DNA from 4 places in the Shewanella sp. Shew256 genome. Region 4 is predicted to be linked to each of the others. Evidence: predicted binding sites of a transcription regulator. Region 4 holds the regulator's gene; each other region holds the start of a gene.
What was found. The regulator sigma-54, encoded in region 4, starts transcription at its own class of promoters, with help from an activator protein. The targets are predictions, from matches to a motif close to GTTGGCACGNNNNTNGNNT.

Region 1: a site for sigma-54 is predicted at 2,608-2,626, ahead of flgB (flagellar basal body rod protein FlgB). Genes of this name have one in related genera too.
Region 2: a site for sigma-54 is predicted at 2,635-2,653, ahead of B5P39_RS13185 (TorF family putative porin). Genes of this name have one in related genera too.
Region 3: a site for sigma-54 is predicted at 2,141-2,159, ahead of B5P39_RS14325 (flagellar hook-length control protein FliK). Genes of this name have one in related genera too.

The regions. Positions count from the first base shown of each region.
Region 1 covers NZ_NAJR01000007.1:85,548-90,736, forward strand. The annotation lists gene flgE (flagellar hook protein FlgE) at 1-884, opposite strand, end outside; gene flgD (flagellar hook assembly protein FlgD) at 947-1,726, opposite strand; gene flgC (flagellar basal body rod protein FlgC) at 1,751-2,167, opposite strand; gene flgB (flagellar basal body rod protein FlgB) at 2,170-2,574, opposite strand; gene B5P39_RS14460 (CheR family methyltransferase) at 2,719-3,558, opposite strand; gene B5P39_RS14465 (chemotaxis protein CheV) at 3,660-4,580, opposite strand; gene flgA (flagellar basal body P-ring formation chaperone FlgA) at 4,785-5,189, shown strand, end outside.
Region 2 covers NZ_NAJR01000006.1:195,842-201,030, reverse strand. The annotation lists gene B5P39_RS13195 (putative bifunctional diguanylate cyclase/phosphodiesterase) at 1-715, shown strand, start outside; gene rimK (30S ribosomal protein S6--L-glutamate ligase) at 882-1,787, shown strand; gene B5P39_RS13185 (TorF family putative porin) at 1,850-2,542, opposite strand; gene B5P39_RS13180 (HU family DNA-binding protein) at 2,832-3,104, opposite strand; gene B5P39_RS13175 (response regulator) at 3,251-4,048, opposite strand; gene B5P39_RS13170 (hypothetical protein) at 4,123-4,506, opposite strand; gene B5P39_RS13165 (DUF4240 domain-containing protein) at 4,631-5,140, shown strand; gene B5P39_RS13160 (hypothetical protein) at 5,147-5,189, opposite strand, start outside.
Region 3 covers NZ_NAJR01000007.1:60,068-65,256, forward strand. The annotation lists gene fliL (flagellar basal body-associated protein FliL) at 1-220, opposite strand, end outside; gene B5P39_RS14325 (flagellar hook-length control protein FliK) at 303-2,054, opposite strand; gene fliJ (flagellar export protein FliJ) at 2,214-2,660, opposite strand; gene fliI (flagellar protein export ATPase FliI) at 2,672-4,009, opposite strand; gene fliH (flagellar assembly protein FliH) at 3,978-4,925, opposite strand; gene fliG (flagellar motor switch protein FliG) at 4,912-5,189, opposite strand, start outside.
Region 4 covers NZ_NAJR01000006.1:46,913-52,101, forward strand. The annotation lists gene kdsC (3-deoxy-manno-octulosonate-8-phosphatase KdsC) at 1-59, shown strand, start outside; gene lptC (LPS export ABC transporter periplasmic protein LptC) at 56-616, shown strand; gene lptA (lipopolysaccharide transport periplasmic protein LptA) at 603-1,154, shown strand; gene lptB (LPS export ABC transporter ATP-binding protein) at 1,151-1,882, shown strand; gene B5P39_RS12535 (RNA polymerase factor sigma-54) at 1,988-3,463, shown strand; gene hpf (ribosome hibernation promoting factor) at 3,492-3,779, shown strand; gene ptsN (PTS IIA-like nitrogen regulatory protein PtsN) at 3,782-4,225, shown strand; gene rapZ (RNase adapter RapZ) at 4,222-5,076, shown strand; gene B5P39_RS12555 (HPr family phosphocarrier protein) at 5,063-5,189, shown strand, end outside.

The DNA.
Region 1 (5,189 bases), on a different contig from region 4:
CCCACGCCTAATGCTTCGGTCGTCACGACCGCTGGATCGCTGCCGGTATACACGCCGACAGAGTTAAACTTCAACACTGAACCTTTCCAACCGCCAGTGGTTTGGGCTGTCCCAGTACCATCGGCCGTACCGTCACCATTGGTATCTGTCTGATAAGTCCCCGCAGGGCCAGATACATCCACTTGCTTACCATCAATCGCGTAGTAGGCAACCCAGTTGTTTTCACCGTTGTAAGAGCCGTTATTTGGCTTCACAAAATAGGTGGTCATGATATGCGGCTCACCGAGTGAGTCGTAAATCGTCATCGAGGTCACGCTGTTATAGGTTTTGGAGTCCAGCGGGTCAAAGGCAGCAGGATCGAGTGAACCTTCTTTCGCGTTCAAGTTCATCTGCATAGTCACGTTTTCGGTTTGAACAGGGCTACCAGCAGTATCAGGAATTTGTACTGGCTTAGCGGTGGTTAAACTGACTGATGTCGAGTTACCGTCTTTATCTACAGGGAAGGTTTGTAAATAATTACCAGCTGAATCAACCATATAATTATTTTTGTCGACTTTAAATGCACCAGCACGGGTAAACTGATGATCTAAAGTACCAATCTCTGATGCGGTCACAAAAAAACCGCCCCCTTTGATCGCTAAATCTAAAGAGTTATTGGTTAGCTGCAAACTACCTTGGTGGAATTGCTGCGCCACTTGGCTCGTTGCCACACCACCACCAACGGCAGTTTTAGAGTTAGAGAAAATTGAATTAGCGTAAACATCCGCAAATTCAGCACGCGATTCTTTAAAGCCAATGGTATTAGCATTCGCGATGTTGTTCGCTGTAGTGTTTAAGTCTTTCTGTGCAGCAGAAATGCCACTCAATGCAATGTTAAACGACATAATTCACCTCTACATTTCACTCAATTCAATTAAGGACTCAGGTCCAACTTAATACTGACAAATTAGGTTTCTGATACCGCGAGTACATCAGAGAGCTTAATACCTGCACCACCGCGAAGATTCAGAATCGCCCCAGTGCTTGCAGTGCCTAACGAAACACTGGTCACATGGGCATAGGTCGAGACGGCAAGCTCTTGAGATTTACCATCGACAAGTCCACTGGCCTTAATGGTGTAATTACCGGCACTGACAGGCTCGCCATTCTTATTCAGGCCATCCCATGTCACAGGGATGTTGCCGCCATCACTGCCATCGATGTTAAAGGTACTGACCACTTGGCCTTTATCATCCAGTACACGCACGTTAATCACAGGAATTTTATCTGGCGTACTCACCACACCACTCAAGGTAGGGCTTTCGGTCGACACATTGCCGGTATCGGTTGGGATCAATACCTTACGTCCAACTAATCCCGATGCTTGCAGCGCCTGACTCGAGGTCATCACACTGTTTAAATTGACGATTTCATCGTTAAGCTTCGAAATACCATCCACGGTCGAAAAGGATGCCATTTGCGCAATCATCTGATCGTTGTCGACGGGCTTAAACGGATCCTGCATCGACAACTGCTGACTGAGTAACGAGAAAAAATCTTCCTGTGTCAGCTGCTGGCTCTTGGCTTCAGGGACAATGGATTCGCTAGGCAAACGGATGCCATCTAAAAAAGGATTGCCCGTTGATGTACTCGTTGTGCTCGTAGTATTAGTCGCCACCGTATTCGATTGACTCTTAGTTTGAGTCGTCTGAGCCGAGGTCTGGCTAAGTTGGTTAATGAGGCTCACAGCTTACCTCCTAAATAGCGCATATTATTTACCCATCCCAAGTGTTTGTTGCAGCATAGATTTTGCGGCTTCAGCGACTTGAACATTCATCTGATATGAGCGAGAGGCAGAAATCATATCCGCCATTTCTTCCATGACATTCACATTCGGCTTGTAGATAAAGCCATCCGCATCCGCCATCGGGTGATCCGGCGAATACTCTTTTAATAGGGGTTTATCACTCTCAACTATGCCTTTTACCGCCACACCTTGAGAGGCTTGTTGCTGACTTTGCGCCTTGGCCATTTCCGCTTCAAAAATCGGATGACGAGAGCGGTAAGTTTTATCTATGCTGCTGGAAACGGAGTCGGCGTTGGCAATGTTACTCGCGGTGGTATTGAGGCGGACAGACTGAGCTGACATGCCAGAACCCGCCACATCAAAAATACTAAATAAACTCATGATCAATCCCCTCTCAACGCTTTCTTCATGCCACTAAACTTACTGTCCAAAAATCCTAGAGACATTTGATATTCAAGCGCATTTTGCATAAATGCCGACTGTTCCTGTTGAATATCAACAGTATTGCCATCCCCAGTATCTGGCTGATTTGGCACACGGAACTTCACGTATTGTCCCGTTAATTGTGCAAGGCCAAAATGCTGCTCATCGCCTGTCATCTCAAGGCTATTGCGCTGCTGTTGCTGGGTTTTAGCAACATTTAAGGCCGCAGAAAAATCGACGTCACGGGCTTTATAATGTGGCGTATCGGCGTTTGCGATATTGCTAGAAATCACTTCGGCACGCTCAGCACGGATCCCCAACGTAAATTGGTGTACCCCTAATGCCTTATCAAAACTAATCGCCATAAAATTGCCTCCATCGTGACTCTCACGGGAACAAAGCAATTCATGTGCCAAAAAGTAATAACTAATCGAAATGTGTAGATATGAGGTTTTGCGAGGTAAAAAATTACCGACTAATGTCGGTAATTTTTATTTAATATCATTTAATTAGGTTTTCTTCTGGTAATAAATACCAGGGTTGCAACGCACCATGTCAAACTCATCTGTCAGGCCCGCAATGGATTCTGACGCACCGAGAAAAAGTATGCCCTTCGGATTTAATGCGGCAGCAAATTGCCGCAAAATTTTTGCTTTTGCCTCAGGGGCAAAATAGATCAGCACATTTCGGCAGAAAATAATGTCGAACTTGCCTAGCAAAGTGTAACTCTCAAGCAGATTGTGGGCGCGAAAATTGACTAAACGCTTAACGTTGTCCTTTACCCGCATGTTGCCAGAGGGCAAAGCATCAAAAAACTGGCGCTTACGTTCCTCCGATAGGCCACGTGCCAATGCCAAACTGTCGTACTCGGCATTTTTGCAACGTTCCAACATCGAAGGCGAAAGATCGGTCGCTTGAATTGAAGCGCCTCCCGGCAAAGCTCCCGGCTTCTTCTGTTGATATTCTAAAATCGTCATTGCCAACGAATAAGGCTCTTGGCCAGAAGAACAGGCAGCCGACCATATCTTTAATGGACGGCCCAACTTACTGTATTCAGGTAGCAATACATTGCCTAGTAACTCAAACGGATAGCGGTCACGGAACCAAAGCGTTTCATTGGTCGTCATCGCATCAATGACTTCCGCCCGCAACGCGCGCTCCGTTGGCTTCATCGAATGTTTCACCACATCGGATAACGAAGGCAGATTATATTTGCCCATCAAAGGCGCGAGACGGCTACGCACTAGGTACTGTTTATTTTCCCCCAGTACGATGCCGCTGTGTTGTTCTAAGAACAACCTAAATTGATTATATTCGGCTTCTGCGAGTGATTTGTCAGGCACATTCACGTCCTAGATCCTATAGCAAGCACCCAAATAAGTGCCAACAATCATGTAATAAGGGCTAGATTATAGCGTAAAGCACCACTAGGCACTAACCCACACTTTCACTACAAACTTAAATGCTTGTTCACTGCCGCAGCTAATTCGTCTGGGTTGAATTTAGCGATAAAATCATTAGCGCCTACTTTTTGTACCATAGCCTGATTAAACACGCCGCTTAACGAGGTATGTAGTACAACCTTGATATGCTTAAGCTTTGGATCGTCACGGATCTCAGCCGTTAAGGTATAACCATCCATTTCTGGCATTTCAATATCCGAGATAATCAGCGGGATTTCCTCGGCAACATTGTTCATTTCACCCGCAATAGCTTTTAACTTATCGAGCGCTTCACGGCCATCTTTTGCCGTATCAATCTGTAAGTTTAACGACTCTAGCGCGCGAATAATTTGTTTACGAGCCACCGCCGAATCATCAATCACCATAATATGGTAATGCTGACTTCTATCGATTGTCAGTTGCTCATTCACTTCTTCACTGATTGCGGTTTTGACTGGTGAAATTTCATCTAGGATCTTTTCAACATCAAGAATTTCAACTAGTTCACCTTCGATTTCAGTGACTGCAGTTAAGTAGGAATAGCGACCAGCCCCTTGTGGTGGCGGCATAATGGCTTCCCAATTCATGTTGATGATACGTTCAACTGAACTGACTAAGAAACCTTGTACGCTGCGGTTATATTCTGAAATGATGATAAAGCAATTTTCAGTGCTGGCTAACGGACGTCCGCCGGTTGCAGCACTCAGATCGATTACCGAAATAGTCGTGCCGCGAATATGGGCGACACCTTTGACGTAAGGATTAAGTTTAGGCAAAGTCGTTAACGGTGGACATTGCAAAACTTCTTTTACTTTGAATACGTTAATCCCAAAACGTTGACGACCATTCAACTTAAATAGCAATAGTTCTAGTCGGTTTTGACCTACGAGTTGGGTTCGTTTGTTGACTGAATCAAGAATACTCGACATAACTCTGCCTTGTTGTTCTGTTTATGTACGGCCCTAAACTCGTTTGAGTATAGGCATATTAATTGCTTACGTCTTGTCATCGATAACCATAGTTGAAACTGAGTCAAACTTCTGACACTAAATCTTAGCCGTTATGGCATGTAACAGTTTCAAACTTGATAAAAGTATAGGTGCATTCTGGCGTTACAAGCTAGTCTCTTCATTATGAAAGTAAATTTAGTCTATTTTTTGAGTATCATCGCCCTTTCCTTCGCCACTAAGGCCAATGCCGAGCCCGTGGTACCTAGCATATCGGCGATATCCGAATTAGCTAAAGCTCTTATTAATGAAAAGATTTCAGTGCCATCTAACGCTAAAGTTGAAATCCTTCCGCAAACGATAGACAGTCGTTTGCTCCCTTCTCAATGTGCCTCCCCCATTCGAGTCGAGCTCGCCTCCGACCGAGAGATCAGCCGCAATAACACGGTAAAAGTCAGTTGTGATACACCCGATTTAGCCTACCCTTGGCAGATTTTTATGTCGGTGCGGGTCGATATTCTTTTCCCAGTTGTGGTCGCCAGCGAAACACTGGCGCCCGGCGAACTGATCAGCCCAACACAAGTTGAAATC
Region 2 (5,189 bases), 150 kb from region 4:
AGTAGATTCTCAAACCCATCAAGTGATAGGGATGGAGGCGTTAATCCGTTGGTTGCATCCGCAAGATGGTTTGATTGCACCGGATCAATTCCTATCCATTGGAGAGGAAATTGGTCTGATGGAAGAAATCGGTGACTGGGTGCTTATCGAAGCCTGTCGTCAGGCGCAGGAATGGCTCACGCGGCTAACCCCCGTTGGACATAGCTTTACCATTGCAGTTAATCTGTCGGCATCGCAAATTGGACACATTGATCTATATGAAAAAATTGTTCATGCCCTCGAGGTCACGGGATTAGATGCGAAAGCGCTAGAGCTTGAGATTACCGAAAACAGCTTGATTGAAGAACCCCATGAACATGCCAAGGTACTCGATAGAATTGCGCAACTCGGAGTGCGATTTGCACTCGATGACTTCGGTACAGGCTTTTCATCCCTAGAACATATAAAACTCTTTCCAATCAGTGTATTAAAAATTGATAAGAGCTTTATTGCCTCCTACGATAAGGATGACAAAGATACTCGGTTACTCGCGGCATTACTCAATTTTGCCTATGGTTTTAACGTGACATCGGTTGCCGAAGGCATTGAAACGGCTGAACAAGCCGAGTTTTGCACCGCACGAAATTGCAATGTGCTCCAAGGGTATTTATTTTCGCGGCCCTTAGAAGCGAGCGAATTTGAGGCCAAGTACATTACTCCACTACTTACAAAATAATGACCCTAAATTGTGAAGATTATCTTACGTTTGGCTAAGGCTGAGGTTTTCGTCTGGTGAGGAATATTTTCTTGCTTTACACTCAGCAATAGACAAATATCAGCGCCCCTTTCTGATGCAGTGTGCACAGAGCTTCAATCACAGTGTTTAATTTGGTCATTTGGCAATGAAAATAGGTATCTTATCCCAGTTCCCTGAGTTGTATTCCACCCGACGCCTAGTGGCGGCCTGCGAGAGCCGTGGTCATGAGGCTGTGGTTATTAATACCTTGAATTGCTACATGAATATCAACTCCATCAAGCCGAGCATTCATTACCAAGGCCAAGAATTAACGGGGTTCGATGCCATTATCCCACGCATTCACGCCAGCGTGACCTTTTATGGCTGCGCGGTAGTGCGCCAGTTCGAAATGATGGGGGTATTTGCCGCCAACGACTCGATTTCAATCGCGCGTTCACGGGACAAGTTACGCGCGTTGCAATTGCTTTCCCGCAAAGGCATTGGCATGCCTATTACTGGATTTGCCAATAAACCCAATGATATTCCCGATTTAATTAACATGGTGGGCGGCGCGCCCTTAGTGATTAAGTTGCTGGAAGGCACCCAAGGGATTGGCGTGGTGTTGGCCGAGACCAAAACCGCCGCCGAGAGCGTGATCGAAGCCTTTTTAGGGCTGAAAGCCAATATCATGGTGCAGGAATATATTAAGGAATCCAACGGTAGCGATATTCGCTGTTTTGTGGTCGGCGATAAAGTGGTGGCTTCGATGAAGCGCCAAGGACCCGAAGGAGATTTTCGCTCTAACTTGCACTTAGGTGGCTGTGGTGAGAAAGTGAAAATCACCCCTGCGGAGCGCAAGATGGCGGTTGCCGCAGTGAAAGCCATGGGCTTAGTGGTGGCGGGGGTCGATATTTTACGCTCGAATCGCGGTCCCTTGGTCCTTGAGGTGAACTCGGCGCCTGGTATCGAAGGGATTGAGCAGACCACAGGGATCTCGGTCACTGAACCCATCGTAGAGTACATTGAGAAGATGGTATCGGCGCGTAAATCGAATCGCGCCGTGATTGCCTAATAAAAAACGCCGCGATTATCGCGGCGTTTTTGTTTTACTAGCGCTTAATTTAGTGCTTAATCTTATAAATCAAAGCCGTAGGAATAGCCTAAAACTACCTTGGCATCATCACCCTGCAGATCTGTATCCGACACCATAAATGAGACGGTTCCCATGCTGGTATCGGCACTCAGAGTAACGTTGTAATCTGCGTAGTTATCTTCGCCAAACCAAGATTCAACCACATCGCCACTGGAGTAGCCGTAGTGCAAAGACAGGCTGAGTTTATCCGTCAGCGGGAAAGATGCCGTGGCCGCTAGGTAACTCATGTCCTTGTTATCTAATGGCTCGGCTGCGACATCATCACCCGCATTGATCACCTGTGAGTAACTGAGTTCAAACCATTTCCAGGTGATAGCGCCATGCAGTTCACCAAAATCGATGCTGCCTTCAGCATCTGGATAGGCATAGTAAAGGTAGCCAATATCGTAGCTGAGGTCTTCGGTGATGTTGCCGCCGTAGCCTGCGTAGAGATCCAACTCATAGCTGGTATCGTCGCCAAAGTCGACATTCGATGCCCAAGTGCCGGCATAGAATCCGGAGTCATGGCTGTAGTCTATGCCTCCTTGGATAGCGACCGCATCATTGGTTTGAGTGACCCCGCGCCATAGATAGTTAGACGTGCCGCCAATATTGCCGGACACCGCCGCAAAGGCGTTGGTGGTTAGTAACAATCCCGTCGATAATGCCAAAACGCTGTACAGTGATTTTCTCATTCTCATCCCCTCGATTGACTTATTTATCGATTCACTCATGTCACCACCGAGCGGGTGACATTGGTGCATCATGGTTTTTTCTGATAAGGGAATTGCTAATCACATGCCATTATTTGAACATCATTAAAAACAAATGGTTACAAAATTATTGTTAATAAAATGTTTTAAAATGCTCAAAAATGGAGCGGTGCGCGCACTGTATTTGTGCAAAAAATCATCTTTCATGCTTTTCGCAGGGCAAAAAAAACGCCCCACAAAGGAGGCGTTTTATAGAATGATGTCGAGCGAATTAGTTCACACTATCACGCAAGGTTTTACCCGCTTTAAACTTAGGCACAGTGGCTTCAGCGATCTGGATTTCTTTACCTGTCTGTGGGTTACGGCCAGTACGAGCTGCGCGAGTCGTGGTTTCAAAAGAGCCAAATCCAACGATAGAGATCTTGTCACCGTTTTTCATTGATTCAGTAATAGCTGCTTCGAAAGATTTCAATGCACGTGCTGCTTCAGCTTTAGTGATATCGGCATTTTCTGCAATCTTGGCAATAAGTTCAGTTTTGTTCATCTTTATTGTCTCTTCTTTCCGTAGATTTATTAAGTCAGCGTGCCTAACATGCCACAAGGTTTAGTCGTTGGAAAGCCCTTTGCTGCGGGCTTGTGTCCTATAAGTAACAAAAATGCAGAATATTTGCCCCGTTCGTGACTTAGGTTTTATTCTTCGAGCAACTGATATAAGAGCTGCTTCACCAATTTGGGTTCGAAGGGTTTATCACACAGGGCATTGACGCCCGCCTGCGAGACGTTGCTCAAGTGAGCATCATTTGCCTCCGAAGACACCATGAGGATAGGCACATGGGATTGCTGGCTTTCATTACGGATAAATTGGGTGAGTGCCAGACCATCGACGCTGGGCATATTGTAATCGGTAATGATCAGGTCAAACATATTATTACGCATTAACTCAATGGCTTGAGCGCCATCTTCCGCTTCGGTGATCTGCTTGATCCCAAGGTTGCCAATAGTACGTTTAATCACATTGCGCGCCATGCGGCTGTCATCAACCACGAGCACACGCACGTCGTGTACATCGAAGTGACTCAGGTCGAGCTCATCATGGCTGAGTAAATCGATAGTTGCATTCAACGCCTTGCCTAAGTGTTCGGCATTAAAGGGCTTTGGCAGAATCGCGACCACGCCAGACTGACGAAAAATCTCTAATTGCTCACGGCGACATTCGCTCGAAACCAACATAAATTGAATGTCTTTGTATTCACTGTTGGTGCACAGGTAGCTTAAAAACTCGGTCGCGGTGCCATCTTCAAAATACATGGCGCTGGCGATGAGATCCGGTTTATGGCGGGCTATCAGTTCTTTCGCTTGAGCCAAATCAGCCGCATTTTGAATGCTGATAATGCCTTCTTGCTGTAAGCGCTTGATGATAATCCGGCGCTGGGTTTCCGATGGCTCAACAATGAGAATCGAGAGTTCGCTGGGCGATAAATGAGTCATAGTGGCTGGCTTTATCAGGTCTTTTAGGGAGCCGTTAACTTAGGCTATAAACAAGGGCTTAGCAATAAACAGGCTTATGCTTTTACCTTTGCGGTTAAATAATTATGGCTGACGCGGGAAAAGGCTATCCAATACTGCACAGATAACAGGGCGATGATGCTTAAGACTAAGGGCAACATAGGGATGTTGTGGCCTTCAACCACCACTTTGACGTCCTGCGGGGTAATTTGATAGGCGATAATCGCAGTAACCCCTAGTGCTGACAGGCCTAAGGTTTGTAATCCAATATAAATTTTCAGCACTAAGCTAGACCAAGGCGCCTGAGTGAGTATGCCAAACAAAACTGGCAAAACACCTAAGCTAAAGAGATCGAACGAACCTGTGGTAACGGCACGCAGTAGCGCGACTACGGCAAAGAGGGTGTAGAGGGCAATCAGTAGAATAAGGCGTTTAGGCATTGACTTGGGTTTATTGGTTATTTTAAGTGGAGCAAGTGTAGGAAAAGCCCTGAACTGAGTCCAGCATAACCGTATTATCATGTAGAATACGCCTTTGCTTGGGCATTCAATATTAGGTTAAGTGATGACAGAAGTAGAATTTTGGGACTTAGTGACCCGCAGTGAGCCAGCGCAATCCCAGGATTCTTTAGCGCAGGCATTAAAGCAAAAGTTGGAAGCGCTGAGTGACGAAGAGTTAAAAGCCTTCGATAAATTGTTTGGCCAACAGATGCGCCGAAGCTACTTATGGTCGGTGTGGGGAGCGGCTTATATCATCACGGGCTGTGATTCCGATTATGCTTTTGCCGAATTTCGCGCGTTTCTGATCTCACTTGGGCAGGCCCGTTATGAGGCGGTGATTGCCAATCCTGACACTTTGGCGCAGTTATCAGCATGGCCCGAGAAAGACGGCTATGCCTATCCTTTTATCGAAGATTACGACTTGATCGCGGGTCAACTATTTGAAGACAGAACGGGTAAGGAGTTGCCTTTTATGCCATCGGGTAAGGCGACACCTGCAGGTAAAAAATTTAGCACTAAGCCCAAAGATTTAAAGCAGCAATATCCTGAGCTTAGTGCGCGTTTTCCGTTTTAATTTGGCTTACGAGCGTAAGCAGGCATTGCGGCTGATATCGAAGGTCATG
Region 3 (5,189 bases), on a different contig from region 4:
CGTAGGCCGCCATTGCCGCATCGGCGGCAGGAGTGGTTGCCTCAGTAGGCGCAGTCCCTTCGGCCGCTGCTGCAGGGGCTTCATCACTGCTACCGAGGAAAAACCACAGCGCACCACCTATTAATAGTGCCACTAAGACGCCCGCACCGATAAAAATAAACTTCTTCTTACTTTTAGGCGCTTCGGTGCTTTCAAGTTCTAGTGATTCTTCCTTGGCCATTTTATATACTCTTTAATTGGCTAAATGCGGGAATGGATTAGGATGCGGATTATAATCCGCATTATTACTATAGGTTACCTTCTTAAGCGTAATAATCTATACCTGAATTTAAACTAGTTGCTTGATTTAAACCTAAATCTAGCTCTTCTGCCGAGAAATCATCCACATTTCCACCACTCGAACCACCCGCTTCACCAAATCCCCCCTCACGGCGTTGACCTTGGTCACCTTGAGAAACATGACTGTCGGCCAATTGCATGCCTTGTTCCTGTAATAATTCACGCAGGCGGGGAATGGCTTGTTCGACCACATCGCGGGTTTGCGATTGTGTGACATGGAACTGCACTTGTGTCTGGTCGCCATGGACTTGCACTTTAACCAACATATGCCCAAGTTCTGGCGGATCTAAACGGATTTCCGCCTGTTGGATACCCTGGCTTACCATAGTCACCAATTGCTGCTTCATCACAGGTGAAAAGCGCTGGATCATCTCCTGCATTTGGTTTTGAGTTTCTACACCTTGGCGCAAGGAAAGCTGCACTTGCGGAATATCTTGACGCTGGGTTGCTGGCGTTGCCAAAGAATGCAGTGAAGATACTGCTTTAAACTCCACAGGCTTAAACTCGCTGCCCGCCTCTTCGCTGCCAGGACTTAAAGCAGCAACTTGGCTATCTTGCTGCGCATCGAGAGTAACCGCTAGCTTAGCGTCTTTTAGCAAAAAGCCTGCTGAAATCTCGGCGCGGGATGGGTTGTCGGCAGTAAGACTCGGATCTATGGCTGTGGTACCTGATACATTAGTCGCGGCATTAGTGCCTAAGGTATTAAGATCGTTAGCATTAGCGGCTGTGGCTGCATTCGTCGTTAATACATCACTCGCAGAGGCATTGGCCGCTTTAATTGGTGTTTGATTATCAACGACTTGGGACACCATACTTTGGGGTGCTAGAGCTTTATCTGCTGGCTGCGTCGACACATTTATTGCCTTAGCGCCAATTGTTGCACCAAGCTCTGTTGTACCAGGCTCTTTTGCCCCTAACAAAGGTTCACCCTCAATGGGTAAAATATGATTTTCGGGCGGTTTAACGAACTTTTCGCTGCGCAGACCTGAAAGTAGCGCAGCATCATCAATCAAAAGCGAATCATCAACTAAAGCACCTTGAGTATCCGTTTCCGCCACTGTCGCGGCCGCAACCAAAGCATCAACATCAACAGCTGGGATCTGTGGTTCTACACTCTCAGTAGCAGCAACATCAGCCGCGTTCTGTTGTGAGGCTTGCTGCTGTATAAACTTTGCGGTGACTTGCGCAGTATTTTGTCCGGTCGCCTTTGAGGTGACTGACTCAGAGTCTGGTGTTTCAGAACTCACATCCACTTTTGTATTGCCAATGCTTATGTTGGAGACCTCGACAAACTTAGCCATTTCATCGGAAAAAGTGCCGTCAACAATAGAACTGTCGGTCTGAGATGGGTCATCGACTAATAATGAAGATGTAGAGTCTGCGTCCACCGTTGCCGTGATATCGGCCTCAAGCGGCAAAGACTCGCCCGGAGCTGCCGCTTTCTTCATCTCATTTGCCATACCAATCTGGGCGAAAATCAAGCTGATATCGGCTTCATCATCGGTATTGGTATCGTCAGTGCTGGCTTCCGCTTTAGCAGATTTGACGGCCACATCCTGAGATATAGGGGTTTTAGTCGAGGGGGATGATACGGATGTAACTGAAGCCAACGCTGCAGAAAAGTCTTCACTATTAGCATCTTGAGTCAATGCTTTACTCGAGCTAGCGCTGTTTTTCGCGCTTGACGCTAATAGGATGTTGTTCATTTGTTGCATATCAGCTCCTAAACATTCACCCCAAGACATAAAAACATGCGGGCAAACGTCAATTTATGCGGCTTTGGCCATATCTTGCATAAAGCTAGCAAATAAAATGCCAACAAATGGAGCTTACTGATTGAAGAAACAACTTAAACAAGCAATGGCTAGCTTGGGTTAGGGTTTATTGCGGCGAAAAAACTGCTGAGAGGCAAATTCATCTGTCATCTTTTGCTCTTTCTTCAACTCAAGTGCTTGGCGTTTTTTCTCTTTATTCTCTAAGAGTAGTTCTACTGCCTTACGTTTCTTCTGCTTCTCGAGCCAATGCTGCTGACGATAATTTTTTTGCTTCTCCCCATCGGCGACCACACGATTTTGCTGCGCAATGGCCTCATCGATTTGGCGGATAAAACGGTGGAATTGGTGATAATGGCTGGCGCTGATGGCTTGTCCCTGCTGAGACTGCATCTGCTTCATGTAGTCCAAGCGATAATTGTTGAGTGCATCCAACTGATTTTGACGCTTTTGACACTCTAATTGTGCCGACTTTAGCAACAACGCAGCCTGTTCCTCTGCATCGAGGGCTAATTTTAACACCAGCAATAAAGGATCGGCATTCGCCATAACAGTCTCGATTATTTACATTGCGCCGCGAGTTGCCCAAGCATGACTTGGCTATCGGCAAAACTAAAGGCATCACGCATGGTTTGGCGTAAGAAGGCATTCATCGCAGGTTGCAGGCGTATGGCGTTATCGATTCGCGGATCGCTGCCTTGGGCATAAGCCCCGATCGAAATCAGGTCCTTATTCTGCTGGTAAAGGGAATAGGTCTGTTTGACGCGGCGCATGGCTTCTAAGTGCTCGTTCGAAATCACCATTGGGGCCACACGGCTAATGGAAGCCTCAATATCGATTGCGGGATAGTGCCCGGAATCAGCTAATGCACGGGAGAGCACAATATGGCCGTCGAGGATAGCCCGAGATGCATCGGCAATAGGATCCTGTTGGTCATCGCCCTCGGTCAGTACAGTATAAAATGCGGTTATAGAACCTTGCCCGGGACCACCATTGCCTGCCCGCTCAACCAAACGTGGCAATTTCGCAAATACCGAAGGTGGATAACCTTTCGTCGCCGGTGGCTCACCTACGGCTAGGGCAATCTCCCGCTGCGCCTGGGCATAACGAGTCAAACTGTCCATTAATAACAATACGTTATAGCCTAAATCCCGAAAATACTCGGCAATACGAGTAGAGGTTTCACAGGCGCGAAGGCGCATTAATGGTGAAGTATCGGCGGGCGCCGCCACCACAACCGAGCGTGCTCTGCCCTTTTCACCAAGGATTTCTTCAATAAATTCTTTAACTTCGCGACCACGCTCCCCCACTAATCCCACCACAATAATGTCAGCGGTAGAGCCTCGCGTCATCATGCCGAGTAGCACACTCTTACCCACGCCAGAGCCTGCAAATAGGCCCATACGTTGGCCCTTACCAACGGTGAGCATGGCATTGATGGCGCGTACGCCCACATCGAGTGGTTCGGTGATCGCTCGGCGAGAAAGTGGATTGATGGCGTTACTGTGCCTCGGCGCCTGTTGCTCAGTCGATAAAGCGCCAAGACCATCTAATGGCACACCATTACCGTCGAGTACGCGCCCCAACAGGGATAAGCCCACATTGAGCCCCGCCTGCTCACCGAGGGGAATAACCCGTGCGCCGGGTAACACACCGCGCAATTCCTCAATCGGCATCAGATACAGCAGTTCATCGTCGAAGCCAACAACTTCGGCGATCAACTCTCCCGCCATGGTTTCGATAGAACACAAGCTGCCAACGGGGGCGCGACAACCACTAGCTTCTAAGGTTAAGCCAACCACGCGCACCAGTTGGCCACTGGCGACAGCACGGAATGGCGGGACTTTATCGATGCAATGATTCAGCTTATTCAGCAGTTGATGGCGGCGATTTTGCATCTTGCTCTCCATCATGTTGTGGCTGGCTACTTTGCGCCTCGTCACCTAGCTCGGTAGTCGAGGCAACTTTTGCGGCGTTTTCCTCATCGAGGACCGCTTGGCGCTGTTGCTGCTGATGACTCAAATGGGATTGTTGATTACGTAAGGATTCAAATACCGCATCAATGCGCGAGGATAGGGTTAAATCCACCAACGAGCGTTGGCTACTAATGATGCAGTCGCCGACAGAGAGGGTAGGATCCGCCTCTAATTGCCACTGATTAAGGTTCAATTGAGTACTGGAATATAGCTTCTCGACTAAAGTGACATCGTCGGGATGGAGACGAATACTGACGCTTTGCTCCTTGATCGGCAATGATTCAACCCCTAAACGCAGTGCAGATAAAATTTGCTCTGGATGGGTTTTAAGTTCATGACCAATCACAGATTTAGCCAGCGCCATGGTTAGCGTCATTAAAGAATGTTCAATATCGCCATCGAGTAATTGCAATGGCTTTTCAAACTGACTCAGCAGTCCTTCGAAGCGAGTGACTAATGCCTTCGCTTCGGCAAGCCCAGCTTCGAGCCCCTGCTCATGCCCTTGGGCTAGGCCCTCGGTATGGCCTTGCTCTAATCCTTCGAGTCTGCCCTGCTCTAGCCCTTCGGCATAACCTTGGGTCTTGCCTTCGTTAAAGCCTTCCTCCTCGGCTTGAGCGCGAATGTCTTCAATCTCGGCCAAGGTTGGTGGAGCAACCGTTTCAACGGCCACGGCCTTCGGCGATAGTTGCCCTGCATAACCAAACAGGTTGGAGACACCCTCTTCCTCGGCTTCGGTGACATCGGGTAATGACCAATGACTGAACTCAATATCGGCGTCGCTGACGACCCTGTGGGACAATTTATTGTCGCTATTGTCACTCCGATTAGAGGAACTCATCGCCACCACCGCCGCCTAACATGATTTCACCGCTGTCACTTAAACGACGTGCAATTGACAGAATTTCTTTTTGAGCAATCTCCACTTCGCTGATCCGGATCGGGCCCATGGCCTCTAAATCGTCACGCAGCAATTCGGCGGCCCGTTTTGACATATTGCCCAGAATTTTATCTTTAAGTTGATCGTCGGTACCTTTAAGTGCCTTCATCAACACATCCTGCTGCACTTCACGCAGCAAGGTTTGGATACCGCGGTCGTCTACAT
Region 4 (5,189 bases):
CGGATCTGCTCTTGCTGAGCCAAAATAAGTTCACTTCCGCCCATGGGATGAGCATATGAGTCGTGTGACCCTCGCCATTATCGCCTTTTTTGGTACTGCGCTGGTGCTATATTGGCAAGTGCAGCAAAAACGCGGTGGCGATACGGATGACAGCTTGAACGTCAGTGACAGACCCGATTACATTATCGAAGATCTGCGCAGCATTGAGTTTAATGAGCAAGGGCAAGTTAACAGTCGCGTCACGGCAAAGCACATGGAACACTATGAGCTGAAAAACCAAACCGACTTTACTGAGCCCGTTTATCTTGTCTATCCCGACCAAGGTAAAGCAAAATGGCAGATCCGAGCCGATCAAGGTCGACTCAACAAAGATACCGGCAAGGTTGTATTAGAAAATAATGTTATTATCGATGCCATCAGCCCTGGTGAACCCATACAGACATTGTCCACCAGTTTTTTAGAACTCGATCTCAACACTATGATAATGACCTCTGACCGCATCATTTACGTCACAGGGAAAGATTTTAATATTCAAGGGCAAGGCCTTTATGCCGACCTTAACGCGCAGGAAGTGCAATTGACCAGTCAGGTAGTAGGAACCTATGAAGCAAAATAACATATTACTTGCCGGCCTAATGCTAATCACCAGCATGAGCGCCTTCGCCAAGGTTGGTGACTTACAGCAAGAAGTGAAAATTAAAGCCGTTAGCCAAACTGCGGACATTAAAAACAACCAGATCATTTTCTTCGGTCCGGTTGAAGTCACCCAAGGATCGATCAAAATCCATGCAGATCAACTACGTGCATTTTCTGCCGAAGGGGAAAACAGCAAGATTTTAGTGGCAACCGGTAATCCTGCGACGTATAGCCAGATCCTCGACGATGGACGCCCAGCTTCAGCGAGCGCGAAAGAAATTCGCTACGAAATGGCGACCCGCACCCTAACTTTGACGGGCTCAGCGAGCCTAGACCAAGCGGGTAGCCAAGTGACGGGTAACCTCATCCGTTACGATATTATTCAGCAAAAATTGATCGCTGAAAGTACGGGTAGCGGTGATGATCGCGTGATTACCATTATTCAACCTGATAACTATCAGGAAGAGATCAAGAACCAGCCCGCGGACAAACCTGTGAAAAAACAGGACTCTAAATGACCCAAATCACCTTAAAAGCACAGAATCTCGCTAAGAGTTATAAGAGTCGTCAGGTTGTGAAAGATGTCAGCCTGACGGTGAAAACGGGTCAAGTCGTCGGCTTACTCGGCCCAAACGGCGCAGGTAAAACCACCACCTTTTACATGGTCGTGGGCTTAGTCAAAAGCGATAAAGGCCATATCTTTATCGACGATGATGATTTAACCGCCGATCCCATGCACCTGCGCGCCCGTAAAGGCATTGGTTACCTGCCACAGGAAGCCAGTATCTTTCGCAAGCTGACCGTGCACGACAATATCATGGCAGTACTGCAAACCCGTAAAGAGCTCAATCGCGATCAACGCGAAGAAGAGCTGGAACATCTGCTCGAAGAGTTCCATATCACCCATATTCGCGATAGCCAAGGCATGTCGTTATCGGGCGGTGAACGTCGCCGCGTCGAAATTGCCCGCGCCTTAGCGGCCAATCCCAAGTTTATTCTGCTCGATGAACCCTTCGCCGGTGTCGACCCGATTTCGGTTATCGATATCAAGAAAATCATCGAACAACTCAAGAGCCGAGGCCTTGGGGTACTGATCACAGACCACAATGTACGCGAGACCTTAGACGTCTGTGAACATGCCTACATTGTCAGTCACGGAAACCTGATTGCCGAAGGAACTCCCGCAGAGATCTTAGACAATCAGCAAGTTAGGGCTGTGTACTTAGGTGAACAATTCAGGCTATAGTTACTTAAACAGAGCCAATTAGCCTTGAATTTTGGCTTATAAGCGCCATCAATATGATAACAAGCGGCCTAAATTCAAAATAATAACGTAGGGATCAGCGGTAACATGAAAGCGTCACTCCAGCTCAAACTGGGTCAACAGTTAACCATGACGCCACAACTCCAACAGGCCATTCGTCTGTTGCAATTGTCGTCATTGGAACTGCAGCAAGAGATCCAGCAAGCCTTAGACTCTAATCCTCTTCTCGAGCTGGAAGAGGAGCAGTTCGACGCGCCTACCGAACGTAAGCAAGATATCGCCGATACCGACTTTAGCGAAACGACGGCCCAGCCACAGGAACAAGACAATTCCACCGTGGACATTGCCGAGTCGCTGACCAAAGAATCCCTGCCCGAAGAACTGCCCATGGATACTACTTGGGATGAAGTCTTTACCGCCTCGCCAAACTCAGGTTCTGGCGCCAGCCGTGAAGATGACATGCCCTTCCAAGGGGAAACCAGTGAAGGCCTGTACGAACATTTAGAATGGCAAAAAAACCTCACGCCCTTCTCTGAAACCGATTTAGCCATCGCCACCGCGATTATTGATGCCATCGACGATCAAGGTTATCTCACTCAAAGTACTGAAGATATCCTCGAGGCCATGGGCAATCCAGAGATAGAACTGGATGAAGTCGAAGCCGTGCTCAAGCGTATTCAACACTTCGATCCCGTTGGTGTCGCCGCAAGGGATTTAAGCGAATGTCTGCTTATCCAACTCTCCCATTTTTCGCCGGATACCCCACACCTCGAAAACGCCCGTATGCTGATCAAAGATCATTTAGATCTGATCGCTGCCCGCGACTTTAGGTTGTTGATGCGTAAGACCAAACTTAAAGAGGACGAGTTAAGGGACAGCATAGCGCTGATCCAAACTTTAAACCCTCGCCCCGGTTTGCTCATCACCCCTGTTGATGAAGAATATGTCATCCCCGATGTGTCGGTATCGAAGAAAAACGGTCGCTGGGTGGTCGAGTTAAATCCAGATTGCATGCCAAAAATCAATGTTAATCAGCAATATGCAGCCATGGCGCGCAGCACCAAAAGCCAAGCCGATAGCCAATTTATCCGCGGGCATCTGCAAGAGGCCAAGTGGTTTATCAAAAGCCTTGAAAGCCGTAACGAAACACTGCTCAAGGTGGCAAACTGCATAGTGCAATATCAACAGGGCTTCTTCGAATACGGTGAAGAAGCCATGAAACCTATGGTCCTGAACGATATCGCCGAGGCGGTAGAGATGCATGAGTCCACCATTTCACGGGTGACGACGCAAAAATACATGCATACCCCAAAGGGACTTTTTGAACTAAAATATTTCTTCTCAAGCCACGTCGGGACTGATGATGGCGGTGAGTGCTCATCCACGGCAATCAGAGCCTTCATTAAGAAACTGGTTGCAGCGGAAAACCAGAAAAAACCATTAAGCGACAGCAAGATGGCACAGCTTCTGGCAGAACAGGGAATTAACGTTGCGCGCAGAACCATTGCGAAGTACAGAGAAGCGATGCTTATTCCCCCTTCCAATCAGCGTAAAAGTTTATAGCCTAAAATGGAAATCGGAGGACGTTTATATGCAAATAAACCTGAGTGGACACCATATCGAGATTACTGAATCGTTACGGGCTTATGTTGAGGAAAAGTTTTCAAAACTTGAACGTCATTTCGAACAGATCAATAATGTGCACGTTGTGCTCAATGTTGAGAAAATGCAACAAATTGCCGAAGCGAGAATCAACCTCACCGGTGGTGAAGTCTTCGCGACTTCAGAGCATGCAGATATGTATGCTGCCATAGACGTCCTGATCGACAAGCTTGATCGTCAGGTTATTAAACACAAAGAGAAGTTAACAAAACACTAGCAATGGAACTTCGTACCATACTGCGGCCGGAATGCACGACCTGCGCCACTCCGGGCAGTAAGAAAAAGGTACTGGAACTTATCAGCGACTTAGCCGCTGCCCAGTACCCCACCCTCTCATCTCAAGAGATCTTCGAAAGCCTAGTGGCGCGCGAAAAGATGGGGAGCACAGGTATAGGTAACGGCATCGCCATTCCACATGGTCGATTAACCGATATAACACAACCCATAGCCATATTGGTGAAATGTGAGGAGCCGATAGCCTTTGATGCTATCGATAAACAACCTGTCGACATTTTATTTGCGCTGCTGGTGCCTGCTGACCAATGTCAACAGCACTTAAGCACTTTGTCCTGCATGGCTGAAAAGCTCAGTGACAAGCAAATATTAAAACAATTGCGCAAGACGCATGATGAAACGGAACTCTATCAGGTAATCATTGGATGAAACTGGTCATAGTGTCAGGGCGTTCAGGCTCAGGCAAATCGGTCGCACTTAGAGTGCTTGAAGATCTCGGCTACTATTGTGTCGATAATTTGCCTTTGCCTTTGATTGGCAGTTTGCTTGAACAGCTCAAAGGCAGTAACGATCTCGTTGCTATCAGTGTTGACGTGCGCAATTTACCAGAGCAAGACAAAGTGCTGGTTAAACAGCTTGCCAGCCTGCCTACGGGCACTGAACTCACCAGCTTCTTCTTAAACTCCAGCGATAAAGTGTTGCTCAAACGCTACAGTGAAACGCGGCGCTTACATCCCTTATCTAAGAGCCGAGTGTCACTGCAAGAAGCCATCAAGCTTGAAGGCAAATTGCTCGAGCCGCTGTCACAGCAGATGGATCACTATATAGATACCTCGAATCTGAATATCTATGAACTCAGCGACCAAGTGCGGCAAATACTCCTTGGCAGTGTCGATAAGGAACTGGTGATCAACTTCGAGTCCTTCGGTTTTAAGCATGGTATGCCGACCGAAGCTGACTTTATGTTTGATGTGCGCTTTTTGCCAAATCCCCATTGGGAACCGGAGCTTAGACCTCTCACCGGTTTAGATGAACCCGTAGCGGAGTTTTTAAATCGCCAGCCACTGGTGAATAAGTTCATCTGGCAAATCGAGAATTTGCTCGAAACCTGGTTGCCCCATTTAGAGCGCAATAATCGTAGCTATCTCACGATTGCGATTGGTTGCACAGGTGGCCAACACCGCTCAGTCTATGTAGCTGAGCAACTAGCTAAACGTTTTAGTAATGGCAAACATAAAGTCAATGCGCGCCATCGAGAGTTGAGCCATGCCAAAACTTGAGCGCCAAGTCACCATCTGCAATAAACTCGGCTTACATGCCCGCGCCGCCACAAAGCTCGTAGTGCTTGCTTCTGAGTTTGATGCCAGCATTACGCTGATCCAAGGTGAAAAAC